2 regions of the Methylophaga sp. UBA2012 genome follow, and region 2 is predicted to be linked to the other one. Evidence: riboswitches for the same ligand, from Rfam matches in the RefSeq annotation. Region 2 holds a riboswitch; the other holds the start of a gene.
What was found. Region 2 has a riboswitch for thiamine pyrophosphate ahead of thiC (phosphomethylpyrimidine synthase ThiC). Riboswitches for the same ligand answer to the same signal wherever they lie in the genome.
Positions count from the first base shown of each region.

Region 1: another riboswitch for thiamine pyrophosphate. It lies ahead of B2248_RS04805 (TonB-dependent receptor); the one in region 2 lies ahead of thiC (phosphomethylpyrimidine synthase ThiC).

Region 1 is NZ_DDCG01000005.1:11,082-14,614, reverse strand. It holds gene cysB (HTH-type transcriptional regulator CysB) at 60-980, shown strand; gene B2248_RS04810 (hypothetical protein) at 1,026-1,355, shown strand; TPP riboswitch at 1,444-1,548, shown strand; gene B2248_RS04805 (TonB-dependent receptor) at 1,615-3,533, shown strand, end outside.
Region 2 is NZ_DDCG01000009.1:327,848-331,380, forward strand. It holds gene thiC (phosphomethylpyrimidine synthase ThiC) at 1-1,785, opposite strand, end outside; TPP riboswitch at 1,887-1,992, opposite strand; gene B2248_RS08505 (Smr/MutS family protein) at 2,085-2,639, shown strand; gene B2248_RS08510 (DMT family protein) at 2,670-3,020, shown strand; gene B2248_RS08515 (SPOR domain-containing protein) at 3,100-3,533, opposite strand, start outside.

The DNA of each region.
Region 1 (3,533 bases), on a different contig from region 2:
AAGAGTAATATTCTATCAATGAATATTATTGACTATCTTTATAACTAAATCATATATAGATGAAGCTTCAACAACTAAAATACGTCCGAGAAATTGCCAGAAGGGATCTGAGTATTTCTGCTGCAGCAAATGCATTACACGCCTCACAACCCGGTGTCAGTAACCAGGTACAGTTATTGGAAGATGAGCTTGGATTACAGATATTCGAACGTCATGGCAAACGACTAACAGGCATTACTCCAATTGGTCAGTCGGTCATCGAGATGGCTGAAAGAGTCTTGCAGGATGTCGACAATATTCGTCAGTTGGTGGCGGATAGTAAAACCGAGCACTCTGGTACTTTATCGATTGGCACAACACATACCCAAGCTCGTTATGCCTTACCTAGTGCCATTAAAAAATTCTCAGAACACTACCCGAATATTCATTTAAATATGGTGCAAGGCACGCCGACCGAAGTCGGCGAAATGGCAGCGACAGGCAAAATCGATTTGGCCATTGCAACAGAGGGGCTTGCTCAATTCGAATCATTGGCTATTCTGCCTTGTTATGAATGGAATCGTTGTGTTGTTGTTCCGCCTGAACACCCGTTATTGTCTGTGAAAAAGTTACGTCTGGAAGATATCGCGCAATATGAAATTCTGACTTATGTGATGGGCTTTACTGGCCGTGCCAAACAAGATCAGGCCTTTATTGAAAAAGGCTTACATCCTAACGTTATTTTTACGGCGACAGATGCCGACGTCATCAAAACCTACGTTGAGTTAGAAATGGGGATTGGGATTATCGCCAGCATGGCATTTGATCCTGACAAAGATGCACCTCTGCAGGCACTGGATGCCAGACATTTGTTTCCACCAAGTGTTACCCACATGGGCATTCGTAAAGGCAGTTATCTTCGAAGTTATATGTATGCCTTTATCGAATTTTTTGCGGCTCATCTTGATAAAAAGACTGTTGAAAAAGCCATCAGTCTTTAAATCTGGCAAGATAATCTGTTTAGTTCACTTTCACTGGGATCATCAATGAACACAACACCTTCCCATACCAAAATACGACAGCTAATAAAGCAGCTTGAAAACATTATTCCCGCGGAGCATCACTATTTACTGACTGAACTGAAGTCTGAAATTGAGCAATTAGTGACTGTTTTACCCGATACATTATTATCGGGTGAATATCTCGCTAAACCTGAATTTGATGCACCTTCTGGTTGTTATCGTCGTGGTCAGGAGTCGGTATTCTATTGCCCTCGTTGTTATGAAACACAACAAGATTTAATCGCCACGCAACGTATCAACAGCCGTCTACGTGTATGCCCTCAGTGCAGAGCCAGTATCAAACCTGCCAAATAAATACCGTGATAAGTTTCTTGCTAGAAAAAAGAGTGTAATTACAATAGAATAATGACTATTCACAGGATGTGACTGCAGAAATATAAGGAATGATGCCTCGGGGTGGCGAAAGCCTGAGATGCTCGTTTAAAGAGCGGACCCGATGAACCTGATCCAGTTAATACTGGCGTAGGGACAGGCTGAAATAGATCTTCATCTACACCGCATTGGTGTCTCTCGATTTATTCCCCTGTCCTTTTTGATTCAAAAAAGGATAACCATGAAAGTAAAAACACTTGCCATAGCGGTTTCAACGGCTATGTCATCGCCAGTGGCCTTAGCGGAAGTCACCCCTGCTGACTTACCATCAATGATCGTCAGTGCTGATTTTCGTCCTAACGATGCACATGACACACCGATAAGTTTAACCACGATTGATGAAGACACTATTGAATCTCGTGGTGCTCAGCATATTGAGGACGTGATTAATCTTGCTCCTAACGTCAACTTCTCCAGCGGTGCATCAAGAGGTCAATTTTTCCAGATTCGTGGCATTGGTGAACGGAGTGAGTTCCAAGCCCCACTCAACCCTTCGGTAGGTTTGTATGTCGATGGCATCGACTTTAGCCGAAGTGGTGGTGCAGCAACTCTATTTGATATTGAGTCAGTCGAGATTTTGCGTGGTCCTCAAGGCACACGTTATGGTGCAAATGGAATGGCCGGCACCATCAACTTGAAAAGTACTGAACCGACAAATGATCTTGCTATGAAGTTTGAATCAACTTTAGCCACTTATAATACTCATGCTGAAGGCATCGCTGTTGGAGGCCCGTTAATTGATAATACTTTACTTGGTCGTTTTTCTGTTCATAGCTATAAGTCTGATGGCTACATGGATAACGACTTTTTAGGTAGAGATAATACCCAAAACCGTGATGAAATCACTGCCAGAGGCCACCTAAAATGGCTTGCCACTGATGACCTGACTATTGATCTTAATGTATTACATCTAAATATAGACAATGGTTACGATGCATTCACGCTTGATAACAGCCGTAATAGCCTGTCTGACCAACCCGGTAAAGATGCTCAAAATACTAATGCATTTGCTTTAAAGACCGACTACCGAGCGAATGACAGAGTCCAATTACAATCTAGTCTTAGCTATTCAAAGTCAAATCTTGAATACAGTTACGATGATGACTGGTCGTATAAATCTCAATTTCCAGTTGATGCCACTTGTATAGATTCCGATGATTCTAACGATGCGTTCACATGTCCTTATAGTGGTTTTGATCAATACAAACGTAAACGTGAAAACACCGCTTTAGAATTCCGTGCATTATCAAATGAGAATGGACGTATTTTTGCTGATACTACGGATTGGACAGTTGGACTATATATTTCAGAACAACGTCAGAACTTGGATCGTACTTATTATTCAAATGCTATTAATAGTGATGCTGTAACAGGATTTGTCACAAAAAATGCCTATAAAACGCTAAACACCTCTGTATATGGTCAATTGGATACTGCTCTGACAGAAGATCTCAAACTAATTAGCGGGTTACGCGCTGAGTATTGGGATGCAGACTATAAAGATTCTGCAGGACTTAAAGATGATCCAAACGACTGGATGTTTGGTGGAAAGTTAGGTCTTGAATATCATCTTAATGAGGATCACATGGCCTTCACGACTTTATCTCGAGGTTACAAAGCTGGAGGTATAAACGTCGAACCTAGAATCAGCGATGATCTACGTTCTTTTGATACTGAATCATTATGGAACCTTGAAGCTGGTTTAAAATCTTTTTGGCTTGATGGAGACCTTATCACTTCTATTACAGCCTTCTATACACGTAGAAGCGATGCCCAAATAAAAAGCTCGATTCGAGTACCGAAGACATCTGGCAGTGGTACCGACTTTGTTGATTATTTTGTGAATGCTGACAGAGTTAGAAACATCGGTCTTGAGGCAGAGTTAGACTGGTCCATTAACGAAAAATATCGTGTGATTGCTTCTCTAGGGCTTTTGGATGCAAAACTTGAAGATTATGAAAATCCCAGGTTATTAGAAGAAGGCACTAAACTAAGCGGTCGCAGAATTGCCCACGCACCTGCCTACCAATTTAATCTGGGAGGGGAGTATTACTTTGCTCCAGGCTGGACTTTTAAAGCGAATATGGAAGGTAAAGATGA
Region 2 (3,533 bases):
ACCTTCCTTGAATTCCTGAGATTTCTCAGCAAAGGCGGCTTTCACATCATGCGAAATCTTCATTGAGCAGAACTTAGGTCCACACATTGAACAGAAATGCGCTACTTTCGCTTTTGGTTGCGGCAACGTTTCATCGTGGTATTCACGGGCGGTGTCAGGGTCCAAACCAAGATTAAACTGATCTTCCCAGCGGAATTCAAAACGGGCTTTAGAAATCGCATCATCTCGAATTTGTGCACCCGGATGACCTTTACCTAAGTCCGCCGCATGGGCAGCAATTTTGTAAGTAATGATGCCGGTTTTCACATCATCTTTATTCGGCAAACCCAAATGTTCTTTGGGTGTGACATAACAGAGCATTGCGGTGCCGAACCAACCAATCATCGCCGCGCCAATTCCGGAAGTGATATGGTCATAACCAGGCGCAATATCCGTCACCAATGGACCTAAGGTGTAGAACGGCGCTTCATGGCACCATTCCAATTGCAGATCCATATTTTCTTTGATCTTGTGCATCGGCACATGACCCGGACCTTCGATCATGACTTGCACATCATGTTTCCAGGCAATGGTCGTCAACTCACCTAAGGTTTTTAATTCAGCAAGTTGGGCTTCATCATTGGCATCCGCCTGAGAGCCTGGACGTAAACCATCACCCAGTGAGAATGACACGTCATAAGCTTTCATGATTTCGCAGATATCTTCGAAATGCGTATACAGGAAACTTTCTTCATGATGCGCCAGACACCATGCCGCCATAATCGAGCCACCACGCGAAACAATACCGGTTGTACGGTTTACCGTCAGTGGAATATGCGCCAGTCGAACACCGGCATGGATAGTGAAATAATCGACGCCCTGCTCAGCTTGTTCAATCAAGGTATCTCTGAACACTTCCCAGGTCAGGTCTTCAGCGACACCATTCACCTTTTCCAGTGCCTGATAAATCGGCACCGTACCTACTGGCACGGGTGAGTTACGGATGATCCATTCTCGGGTCTGATGAATATGTTTGCCAGTCGATAAATCCATAATGGTGTCACCGCCCCAGCGGGTACTCCACACCATTTTTTCAACTTCTTCTTCAATCGACGAAGTCGTAGCAGAGTTACCGATATTCGCATTAATTTTTACCAGAAAATTACGGCCAATGATCATCGGCTCGGTTTCTGGATGATTGATATTGGCAGGAATAATGGCACGACCTTCAGCCACTTCTTTTCGTACAAACTCGGCTGTAATGTAGTGATCCATATTCTCAGGCAGCTCACCACGCTGTGCTAAGGCTTCGCGCCCCATACTTTCACGAATAGCAATGTATTCCATTTCTGGGGTAATGATGCCCTGACGTGCGTAATGCATTTGGCTGACATTTTTGCCCGCTTTTGCTTTACGAGGTAAACGACGGTGATTAAACAGTGGAATATCAAAATCCTGAGCATCTTGCTCACGGGTATATTCTGAACTGAACTGGGCTAACTGTTCAGTGTCATCCCGCTCATCGATCCAGGTTTGACGTATTAATGGCAGCCCTTTTTCAATATCAATGGTCGCTTTTGGATCGGTGTATAAACCCGAAGTGTCATACACAACAACAGGTTCGTTAGGAATAGCAGGCAAATCAGGATTGGCGTTGGGTGTATCCGTTAAATGAATCTGACGGAATGGCACCAGTAAATCGTCGCGGCTGCCTTTGATGTAAAACTTCTCACTCCCCGCCAATGGCTCAGTTGTAATGCCGCTACGGTCTTTAATGTTAATAACTTTATTGGATTGTGTAGACACGTCTCTTCCCCTAAATGAAAACCACGACGGGGAAGATGAGATCGTTGCGCGAAAGCGAACAAGAAGACAGACACCAAACGAAAATGGATCTCGAGTGTAAAACAGGTGTCCTGCTTGTTTCCTACGGAGGTTCTAGCCTCTTCAGGTTCAACGGGTTTCATCTCAGCCTTTCCGGATTATTCCGGGCGGGCACCCCGACAAGTGATTCGCATGGTAAATCAAAAAGGATTTTTTGCACAAGCCTCATCTGGCACAATAGTCGCCAACTTTCACTTAAATCCGCAGGCAGCCGCACGCTCATGGCAAATAAAGATGACGATACCGATGAGGACGAATTTGCATTATTTCGCCAAGAAATGCGCGATGCTACCCGTATCCGCCAAAACCGTCTGATTCATAACAAACCCAAGCCCGTTGCAAAAGCTATCCGGCAAAAAATTATTGATGATGAATATCAGGGTGAACCATTCTCTGATATGTTTTCTCCAGAAACCGTAGGCAATGAGGAATACCTCGAATACCGTGGCCCCGGTATTCAGCACAAACTATTCGGCAAGCTGCGTAATGGCAAGGTGCATATTGAAGCAGAATTAGACTTACACGGTATGACCATTGCCAAAGCCGAACCGACACTGTCCGAGTTTTTAGAGTTCTGCCAGCAGCAACAAATTCGTTGCGTGCGTATCATCCATGGTAAAGGCTGGGGCTCGCGTGATAACAAGCCTGTACTAAAGAGCAAACTCAATCACTGGTTAAGACAAAGTCAGAGCGTGCTCGCATTTTGCAGTGCGACGGTAGATGATGGCGGCACAGGTGCGTTATACGTGCTCCTTAAAAGATTATTTCATGAATAATGGCTGTTTTTATCGTTTAGGTTAGAGTTAATGAATCCAATACTGGTTAGTGTGTCCTTGCTGGTTTGCAGCAATATTTTTATGACGTTTGCCTGGTACGCTCACCTAAAAGAACTCAACAATAAACCCTGGATTATTGCCGCATTGATAAGCTGGGGAATCGCATTATTCGAATACTTATTACAAGTACCCGCCAACCGCATTGGCTTTACCGTACTCAATGTGGGCCAGTTAAAAATTCTTCAGGAAGTCATCACCTTAATGGTGTTTATTCCCTTTTCCGTGTTCTACCTGAAAGAACCCCTTAAACTCGACTATCTATGGGCTGGCCTGTGTTTAGTTGGTGCGGTTTATTTTGTATTTCGAAGTAAATTTAGCTAAGTTGCCGTAGCAAAAAAAGGTTTAAACATATCAAGCACGCAATCTAAATCTGCCTGGCAGCTTTAGAGCATCATACACGTCACGGTTGCTTAGCAACGGTGGTTTTTTGCATATTATTTGCGGTGACCACAAAGCAGGCTTGTTTGTTTTCAGTAAGATGCCGACACAAGGTTGTCGCCTCAGATTTTGCTGCGAAATTACCCAGCTGGAGGCGATAAAAATCCGGTTTTTCTGCATTTTCGACAGGTTCAGTAATCGTTGTTTCATATTTCCGAACGATAGCGGCTGATTCTTTTGTTAGCTGCGTTAATGCGATATCGACCTGCTGTCTGGACCTAAATGCCCCGACTTGTACACGGTAGACAGTAGTCATCACTGACTTTGGTTTTGTCTCTGGTTTTAATTGTGTAAGTTTGGCGGGTTCATCAAGCTTTTCTGATGAAGGTTTTTCTCTTGCTTCTAACAACGAAGTGTCAACTGAAGATTGTTCTGCAAGAAGCTGATTTTCTTTAT